2 regions of the Paenibacillus sp. FSL H8-0280 genome follow, and region 2 is predicted to be linked to the other one. Evidence: riboswitches for the same ligand, from Rfam matches in the RefSeq annotation. Region 2 holds a riboswitch; the other holds the start of a gene.
The links. A riboswitch is a leader RNA that binds a small molecule or an ion and turns the genes downstream of it on or off. The one in region 2 is predicted to bind thiamine pyrophosphate.
Positions count from the first base shown of each region.

Region 1: linked by a shared signal. The riboswitch ahead of thiC (phosphomethylpyrimidine synthase ThiC) and the one ahead of MHI12_RS17710 (thiamine phosphate synthase) in region 2 are both predicted to bind thiamine pyrophosphate.

Region 1 covers NZ_CP150296.1:735,090-740,183, forward strand. The annotation lists gene MHI12_RS03450 (alpha/beta hydrolase) at 6-1,031, opposite strand; gene MHI12_RS03455 (IclR family transcriptional regulator) at 1,391-2,134, shown strand; TPP riboswitch at 2,283-2,396, shown strand; gene thiC (phosphomethylpyrimidine synthase ThiC) at 2,814-4,598, shown strand.
Region 2 covers NZ_CP150296.1:4,057,460-4,062,553, forward strand. The annotation lists gene MHI12_RS17690 (ThiF family adenylyltransferase) at 1-396, opposite strand, end outside; gene MHI12_RS17695 (thiazole synthase) at 393-1,160, opposite strand; gene thiS (sulfur carrier protein ThiS) at 1,163-1,366, opposite strand; gene thiO (glycine oxidase ThiO) at 1,363-2,535, opposite strand; gene MHI12_RS17710 (thiamine phosphate synthase) at 2,553-3,215, opposite strand; TPP riboswitch at 3,440-3,549, opposite strand; gene MHI12_RS17715 (ABC-F family ATP-binding cassette domain-containing protein) at 3,625-5,094, opposite strand, start outside.

The DNA of each region.
Region 1 (5,094 bases), 3.3 Mb from region 2:
TTTGGTTATTCTCCATTATTCGTGTTCTGTACATCGTCACTGCTTGTTTTCGTTACATGACTGAGGAAAGTTGAGACACGGCGCAGATATTCTTTCGGATGCTCCCGGAAGATCAACTCATGATGCGCATCCTGGACAATCCATACATCGGAGTACGGATTGGTCTGGTTGGCGGCGAGTTGCTCCGCAATTGGATAAGGCGCCTTCTCGTCCTCTGTACCATGGATGAAGAAAATCGGGAACGGATAATCTTCCTTTTTCACTTCCTGGTATGGAATCTGTTGTAATCCGGTACCATTCAGAACAGGGAACAACAGTTTCATGATCTCCAGTGTAGGCTGACGTGGCAAATCGATCTGGTTGTGAATGTTGTGGTACAGCGTATCTGGCTCCAGCAGGAACGCACTGTCCAGAATCATTGCATCCACTTCCTTCGTAATCAGTCCGGTTTGTAACGCTGTACCGGCACCCATCGAGAAGCCCCAGACAACCAGTTCCTGCGCACCGCGCTGCTTGGCGAACTGGATGGCACCCAGCAATTGCTGTGACTCAGCTTTGCCACCTGTGGCTACAGCTTTGTTCACTTGAGAAGCGAAGCCGTAATCGAACATCACCACGTTGAAACCGAGTTGATGGGCATAGTGTGCCAGGTCATACATGGGTACCCATGTTTCTTCACGATTGGCACCATAGCCGTGACTGAAAATAATCGTTTTGCTTGCAGCATTGTCAGCAGGTATATACCATCCCTGCATCGTGCGGCTGCCATCTGCTGCCGGGAACGTGATGTCTTCGTACTTCATGTTCTTGGCCTGCATCGGATTGGAGAAGACCGGCGCTACAGTAGGATTGGATAATACCCATGCGATATAACCATGCAGTGCAATAAAACAAAACAGTAGAAAAAATACAACGGAGAGCAGCAACGCTACGATAATATGTTTGAACCGAATCAGCCTCGGTGATAGGGAAGAGGGCAGATCGGACACTTTTGTTTGCAGCGGGGCTTCGCTCTGGGATGATTGATACATGAATGCCCCTCCTTTGAAGTTCAGTTGAAGATAACAACGACATGAAAAGAGAATTGCGTCGATTTCAGAGCCTGCTTCAGAGCGATATCTTAATGTAATATATCTTTATCGTATGTTCCAATATAGTCAAAGTCAATTGATTGAGGGCATTTGTTACGCAATTGTTATATAGTTCTTAAGATATATGGGTAACATTACCTTAGTGTGTAAATTACAGGGGATTAAGTCTTATAAAAAGGAAAAATTTACACGTTGGCCTATTTTGATTTTGGCTCTTTTTGGTTTACAGATGAGACCGTTTCTCATATAATTTATGTAACCAAGTTTCATGTGATGAAACATGAGGAGGGCATTATGCCATGGAAGATCGCAAGTTAACCGTCCGGGCTGTGGAACGGGCGCTGGATATATTATTATGTTTTACCACACGCAGTGATCTGGGACTCACCGAAATTGCCAGCCAGATCGGCCTGCACAAAAGTACAGTCCACCGTTTGATGGCTACGCTGGAGGATCGAGGGTTCGTGATCCGCGATGCAGCAACAGAGAAGTACCGACTTGGCATCCGAATCTGGGAGCTGTCAGCTCACATGTCCCGCAGTGATGATCCCGCTATTCTGCTGCTGCCTGCGATGGAGCGACTGAGAGATCGATTGGGGGAGACCGTGAGTCTGTACCTGCGTGATGGGAGTGAACGGATACGGATTCAGGCTGTGCAAAGTGATCAGGCGATCCGCCGAGTCGCTCCAGTGGGTGTTAGACTCCCGCTGTCTGTGGGGGCTTCCAGCAAAGTCCTGATGGCGTTTGCCACGGACGAGGATCGTGAAGAACTGATGAACGGGCCGGAATGGCCGGTGTTTATTGATCCCGCGGTGTATTTGGCGCAAATGGGAGATATCCGGGATAACGGATATGCGACGAGTTATGAGGAACGTGAGCCGGGAGCTGCCGCGGTATCTGTACCGATTATGGATCGCAGAGGCAATATTGCAGCTGCCCTCTCGGTCTCAGGGCCTGTCAGCCGACTCTCGCAGGAGACATTACATGAATACGCACCTGTGTTGAAGGATGCAGCTACGCAAATGGGGCTCATGTTATCCTGATGTTGAGGTGAGGTTTTTCTCCAATTGAGTTGGTGTTCTGGAATATAAAGGTTGTTTTTATGTTCCGGTTGCGCTACTCTGTAATGGACGGCCCAACGGGGCCAGCTTTATTGAATATGAACGGCGGCTTATGTAAGCCGCAACTTATTAACGTTACTGGGGGAGTCCGAATTGTCCGGACTGAGACGGAATCGCATGAGATTCCGGACCCTTTGCACCTGATCTGGATCATACCAGCGTAGGGAAGTAATCGGCGAAATGACCACAACCACCACATGATGTGACCCTTGTTGGGCTCCGTTAAGGAGCTGATTGAAGGTGCATTATTGGTGATGGACATAAAAGTCGGTTCCTTCGGGGGACCGGCTTTTTTATATACAGGGAACAGGCGATATAGCGCGTATTCTATGGGCTTCTTTTTCACTAACCTACAAAAGTGGGCTTGGATGAGGAGGGAAGTCTCATAGATCGATGATCTGTGGCAGCCTCCGTCTGTTGTTAACTGTACATGAAAAGTGTCTCCCCTGGTCTGATGTAGGATCGCTCTTTCTTCTCTGCATTGCGCATGATTGGGACAGGTACGAAATTGAGCTAATGACGAAACCAACCAAACAAGCGACGAACACTGAGGAGGAGACAAGCGAACATGAGTACAGGAAATCAAACGGGACAACAAGCGATGGAACAGCAACATAACGATCAGCGGGTGGAAAAGGAAACAGGAGCGGCCGGACGGGTTCAGCCCTTTCCCGGTAGCCGCAAAGTATACATTCAGGGCTCACGGCCGGATATTGCTGTACCGGAGCGTGAGATAGCCCTTCATGACACAAATACTCCCCAAGGGGTGGAGCATAACGAACCGCTGCGTGTCTACGATACGAGCGGCCCCATGACAGATCCCGAATTTCATGCGGATATCCGTGCAGGTCTACCAGCTCTGCGCACTCGCTGGATCACAGAGCGTGGCGATGTCGAAGCTTATCAAGGCCGTACGGTTAAACCGGAGGATAACGGACTGAAGCCCGGAGGGAAGAGAGCCGGCGCCGAAGAGTATCCCGGATTACGTGGCAAACCCTTGCGGGCACAGCCGGGACGCTGTGTAACCCAGATGCACTACGCGAGGCAGGGAGTCATTACGGCAGAGATGGAATTCGCCGCCATTCGTGAAGGCGTGGAACCGGAATTTGTGCGGCAGGAGCTGGCGAGTGGACGGGCCATTCTGCCATCCAACATCAATCACCCGGAGAGTGAGCCGATGTTGATCGGTCGTCATTTTCACGTGAAGATCAATGCCAACATCGGCAACTCTGCCGTATCTTCCTCCATTGAGGAAGAGGTGGAGAAGATGACTTGGGCGGTACGCTGGGGATCGGATACGGTGATGGATCTGTCCACAGGCAAAAACATTCATACCACCCGGGAATGGATTATCCGCAATTCACCTGTGCCAATTGGTACGGTGCCGCTGTATCAGGCGCTGGAGAAGGTGAATGGCGAAGCGGAAGCGCTGACCTGGGAGTTGTACCGTGACACACTCATTGAGCAGGCAGAGCAGGGCGTGGACTACTTTACGATTCACGCAGGTGTACTGCTGCGTTATATCCCCATGACCGCCAAGCGAATGACAGGTATTGTGTCTCGGGGCGGTTCCATTATGGCAGCATGGTGTCTGGCGCATCATCAGGAGAATTTTTTGTACACCCATTTTGAAGAAATCTGCGAGATTATGAAAAGGTATGATGTGGCGTTTTCGCTGGGAGATGGACTTCGTCCAGGCAGTATCTACGATGCCAATGACGAAGCTCAGATGGCGGAACTGGCTACGCTCGGGGAACTGACGCAGATCGCATGGAAGCATGATGTGCAGGTGATGATCGAAGGTCCGGGGCATGTACCGATGCATAAGATCAAGGAGAATGTGGACTTGCAGATGGAGATCTGTAAAGAAGCACCGTTCTATACGCTGGGGCCGCTGACGACCGACATTGCCCCGGGTTACGATCACATCACGTCCGCCATTGGGGCGGCCATGATTGGCTGGTTCGGCACGTCGATGCTCTGTTATGTTACGCCAAAAGAACATTTGGGCCTGCCCAACAAGGATGATGTGCGGGAAGGGGTCATCGCCTACAAGATCGCAGCTCATGCCGCCGATCTGGCAAAAGGCCATCCGCGTGCTCAACGCCGCGATGACGCGTTGTCCAAGGCACGGTTCGAGTTCCGCTGGCGTGACCAGTTCAACCTTTCGCTGGACCCGGAACGGGCGCTGTCCTACCATGATGAGACGCTGCCGGCAGAAGGGGCCAAAGAAGCTCATTTCTGCTCCATGTGTGGACCAAAGTTCTGTAGCATGCGCATTACGCAGGACATTCGTGCCTTTGCGGCGGACAAAGGATTGTCCGAGAATGAGGCTGTAGCAGCGGGCATGCAGGAAAAGGCCGAGGAATATCGGACACGTTCCTAGGCGCCGGTACAGCGCAAGCTGGGCAGTCTGACATCGTTTGAAGGTGAGAATACTGCTATCATGTCTTCATCATCATCATATTGATCAGCTTCCTGATACTTTTTATCAGCATTATGGTTGATTGTCTAGCAGATGTTTAATAAAATGAATGTAAGTAAACACCAATAAGAGTAGCCAGGCCAATGGCTACTCCTGCACAGCATTTGCGGTGGGTATTCCTCCGAGTGCAGCAAGTTCAGATGAAGTGACCCGTCAGGCCGTCAACCTGTGGCGGGTCACTTCTTTTTACGATCGATGTATGTCAGGAGCGCAATAATTAACATCGCGAACACGATTACGTCGTTAAAAGAGAAGTTCATAGGATCACCTCCCACTGGAGGCAAGCCTATTTCCCACCACAAATTGGCTGTACAAAGTGATTATACCATTTGAAATGCTCTTGTTCGAGAGCATTTTTATTTTGCAAAAGGAGTCAATATAGTAGTTTTCACATGTT
Region 2 (5,094 bases):
TGCATCCATGATCAAGTCTGTATGCTGAACGAGTTCTTCCAACTCATCTACTCTGACGTCCAACACTTTCCCTTCCACATGAACCGTGGAATTAATGGCAGATAAACGTTTTTCCGCCGCCATTGCCTTCGGTATCCGCTCCATCGCGTCCTGTTCTACATATAATTGCTGCCGCTGCAGGTTACTCCACTCCACATAATCACGATCCACAATCGTTAAGTGTCCGACTCCTGAACGAACTAACGTTTCTGCAATTCCTGTTCCGAGTGCGCCAGCGCCTACAATTAAAACTCTGCTGCCCTTTAATCTGGCCTGGCCTTCCTTGCCAAGTGGCGCGTACCGTTCCTGTCTGGAATACCGATCGGCCTGCTCGGAAGATGTTATTTGATCTGTCATGTATGAACCATTCCTTCCACCGGACTACTGGCTGCTGCATAACGCTTTACGGGAATCATGCCTGCCTCATATGCCAATCTACCCGCTTCTACCCCCAATCGCATCGCTTTAGCCATGTTCACTGGATCCCCTGATCCGGATACGGCTGTATTTAACAAGACGCCATCGGCACCAAGTTCCATCGCATAAGCAGCATCTTTTGGGGAGCGCAATCCTGCATCTACAATTACAGGAACAACGGCCTGCTCTATGATGACTTCAAGGTTATATGGATTGATGATGCCTCTGCCAGCTCCGATGGGAGAAGCGCCAGGCATTACAGCATGTACGCCAAGCAATTGCAGCCTTTTGGCCAGAATGACATCATCCGAAATATAAGGCAATACCGTGAAGCCCTTTTCAAGCAAAATTTCGCAAGCCTTGTACGTTTCAATCGGATCTGGGAGTAACGTCATTCCATCTCCGATGACTTCGACTTTTATCATATCACAAAGTCCTGAAGCCCGTGCAAGCTCGGCAATCCGCACCGCCTCTTCCGCAGTGGAAGCCCCCGCCGTATTCGGAAGAAGTGTGTATTTATCCAAATCCAACGTATCCAGGAAATGCTTCTGATTACGTTCCTCCAAATTCAGACGACGAACAGCAAAGGTCAAAACTTCCGTTTCAGATGCTTCCACAGCCTGACTTTGCACTTCCAGATCCGAAAACTTGCCTGTTCCGAGCAACAATCTGGACTCAAACGTATATTTACCAATGTTCAACATCATCAACCGCCTCCTACAAAATGTACAATCTCAATTCGATCGCCTTCTCTTAATGCTGTCGTTTCATGATACTCGCGGGTTAAAATATGCTTGTTCAGCTCTACAACTACAGTCTTGACTTGCAGATCTAAAGATTGAAGCAGTTTATCCACACGATTCAATCTGTCTTCAATCTCCATCCGTTGACCATTAACGATGATATTCACTGCACCACTCCCTTTCTGTTCAATCGCTCAGGGCTCAGCGCCTCAATTCCGAGCTCTTCTGAGCTTTTGCCCGCGAGCAATTCAGCGATAAGCCTGCCAGTTATCGCACTAAGCAAGATACCGTTGCGGTAATGTCCAAAGGCGGCAAACAGCCCGGGAACACTTTCGCAAGCACCTATATAAGGCAGACCATCCGGAGTTGCCGGTCTTACGCCTGCCCACGCTCGTATAAATTCTGCTTCTTTCATCCCAGGCACCCAGTGGGTAGCCGCTGTTAGCAGCTTCTGAACACCCTGTACAGAAACGCTCAGATCCGTTCTGCCTGGCAGACTGGTTGCCCCGAGCCAAACCTCTCCATTGGCTTTGGGAACAATATAGATATCCTCTGCATACACCGTTCTATCAGGTCTGTACCCTGCATGTTCATCTAAGAACTGAACGGCGGCTATTTCACCTTTTACCGACCACACAGGCAAGCTCAGATTCACATGTCTCATCAGCTCTTCACTCTGTAATCCAGCCGCTATAATGACATGTTTGCATCTCATCTCACCGATCGATGTGGTGATCCCCTGCACGCCGTGTTCGTTTGCTTGCACACGTATATCCTGTATGTCCTCCATAACCCGCGCTCCCAGTGCTTGAGCGGATTCAGCATATGCCTTCGTTAGATGGACGGGAATAACCTCACTCTCGTAAGGTTTGTAGTAGGCCCCATACGTATCTCTGTTAAGCCATGATGCCTCCTGTTGCACAACGGAACGATCCCACCATACCTCATCAGCAGAAGCAGACAACGCAGACTTTCGATTGTCCTTGTAACTACTTAATTCACTGTATGAACGAAAAGGATTTAGGAATCCCTGACGTTGCAGACCAACCTCTACCTCACTGAGTGTAGCCATTAGCACCTGTTGCTCAATAAGTAACTGTCTACTCTGCCTGGCGAGCTTAGCCATCAAAGGATGAGCAAAAGCCTCACTATCTGCCGCCAGCATTCCAGCCGCCGCGCAAGAAGTGCCTCCTGCAATCGCCGAACGCTCCAGCAACAGCACATCCTGTCCACGGGAAGCAAGCTCATACGCAATGGCACAACCAACAACGCCTCCGCCTACAATAATCGTTTCTGCATGAATCTTATCTGGTCTATCTGTAATGATCTTTTTCATCCTCTCATCTCCTTGATTCAGCGACTCAGACTTTCTGTAGCAACGATAGCCTGCCTTAATAATGCAGCCGCCCGATCCGGGGAATCGCTCGCCCATACATTCGAGATCACAGCGACTCCCTGTGCGCCTGCAAAGCGAATAGCGTGAATGTTTCCCGGTTCGATGCCCCCAATCGCCATGACAGGAATGGAGACACCAGAGCACACTTCAGCCAGAGCATATAATCCTCTTGGTTCAAGATCCGGCTTACTGTTGGTTGAGTAGACATGCCCGAAGAATAGGTAATCGGCTCCCCGTTCTTCAGCGAGTTTTGCCTCATCGATTGAATGAACAGATATACCCAGACGAAGGCGTTGCACATTGCTTATAACAGCAGGGTTATAGTTTCGTATCGCATCTTGCCCCCAATGTACACCGCCATAGATGTCATTCTGTGAAGGCAGCTCTGAACCATTGATAACGATACGACAAGATGGAACGCCAACACCACGCAGACTTTCAGCCCAACCGATCTTTTGTTGCCACGAGAGTTGTTTCTCTCGTATGTGAATATAGTCCACCCATGGCCAAACGTCCTTTGCAGCTTTTACAAAAGATGCTTGATCCCCTGCACCCGTAGATACAACATGCAATTCAAATGATTCTTGAACATGTTCATGAGAAATTACCGTACTGTTCATCTCCTTCCATGCGTGAATGCTATGAAAACACAAAAAAGCCACTCCCGTAGGGGAGTGGCTGCGTATTAATTATAGGACCAGATGACTGACTGATACATACAGTTCATTTCGTGCAATAAAGCTATAGACCCTATAGCCTTAACGTTATACACGCAACTGCATGTTTCAATTCGTTAAACAGACGGTTGAATCCTTCGAATTGCCGTTTGCTCAAGTCATTCACTGAAACGCGCTCGCCACTTCCCTACGCTGGTATGATCCAGATCAGGTGCAAAGGGTCCAGAATCGCATTCTTCCATCTCAGCCGCATCGTGCGGCCCCCCTAGTGTTCATATGAAGTTGTAGCCTATATTACCATAGACGGATTTTTTTGTCACCGTTCATTTCTATTAAGCATTGCTTGAATTGTCTAGTTTTTCTCAGACCATTCTTCAACATTCCATGTTTTGGTGACCCAACCCTCGTAGAAATCAGGTTCATGAGATACCAGTAACACCGTTCCCTTGAATTCTTGCAAGGCACGCTGCAACTCCGCTTTGGCTGTGACATCGAGATGGTTTGTCGGCTCATCGAATAAAATCCAGTTGCTTTCACGCATCAAGAGTTTGCATAAACGAACCTTGGCTTGCTCTCCACCACTCAGCATGTTAAGCGGACGGGTAATATGCTCATTTTTCAACCCACAGCGAGCGAGATGACCACGGACCTCATTCTGGGTCAAATGTGAAAACTCATTCCAGACATCCTCAATCGGCGTGATATTCCCAGCACGAACTTCCTGCTCAAAATAGGCCGTTTCCAGATAATCTCCCAAGAAAGTCTTTCCACTGAGTGGAGATATTTTTCCCAGGATGGTTTTCAACAGCGTCGATTTACCCACACCATTACAACCTACGATGGCAATTTTTTCACCACGTTCAATCGTCATTGTCATTTTAGGCAGCAAAGGATACGTATATCCAATTTCAAAATCAATACCCTCAAAGACCGTTTTGCTACTCGCGCGGGCATCCTTGAATTTGAACGTTGGTTTAGCTGCTTCATCTGGGCGATCAATACGTTCAATTCTGTCCAGCTGTTTCTCCCGGCTCTTCGCTCGACCTGAAGTTGAAGCACGTGCCTTGTTACGCTGAATGAAATCTTCCTGCTTCTTGATGTACTCTTGCTGCTTCTCGTATGCATCAATATGCTGGGCTTTATTCATATCAGCCATCTCGAGGAACTTGTTATAGTTCGCTGCATATCTCGTTAATTTGGCAAATTCCAAATGATAAATGACATTTACGACTTCATTCATGAATTCCGTATCATGAGAGATTAAGAGAAACGCGTGCGGGTAGTCCTTCAGGTAACGTGACAGCCATTCAATGTGCTCTACATCCAGATAGTTGGTCGGCTCATCCAGCAAAAGAGCTGTAGGTTTCTCAAGCAGAAGCTTGGCAAGAAGCACCTTGGTACGTTGTCCACCACTTAGAGCTGCGACATCCCGATCAAGACCAATTGCGGACAAACCAAGACCATTGGCCATCTCTTCCACTTTTACGTCAATCAGATAAAAATCGCCCTGCTCCAGTTGTTCCTGAATATCGCCCATCTCTTCCAGCAACTGCTCCAGCTTATCTGGATCTGCATCTGCCATCTGGTCCGTAATATTCATCATTTCTTTTTCCAATTCAAGCAACGGAAGGAATGCATCTTTAAGCACGTCACGTATGGTTTTGCCTGGCGTAAGCTTCGTGTGCTGATCCAGATATCCATAACGGACCTTAGGTGTCCATTCCACTTTTCCACTATCTTTAAGCAATTTACCGGTAAGAATGTTCATTAATGTGGATTTACCCACACCATTGGCACCAACAAGTCCTACGCGCTCTCCGGC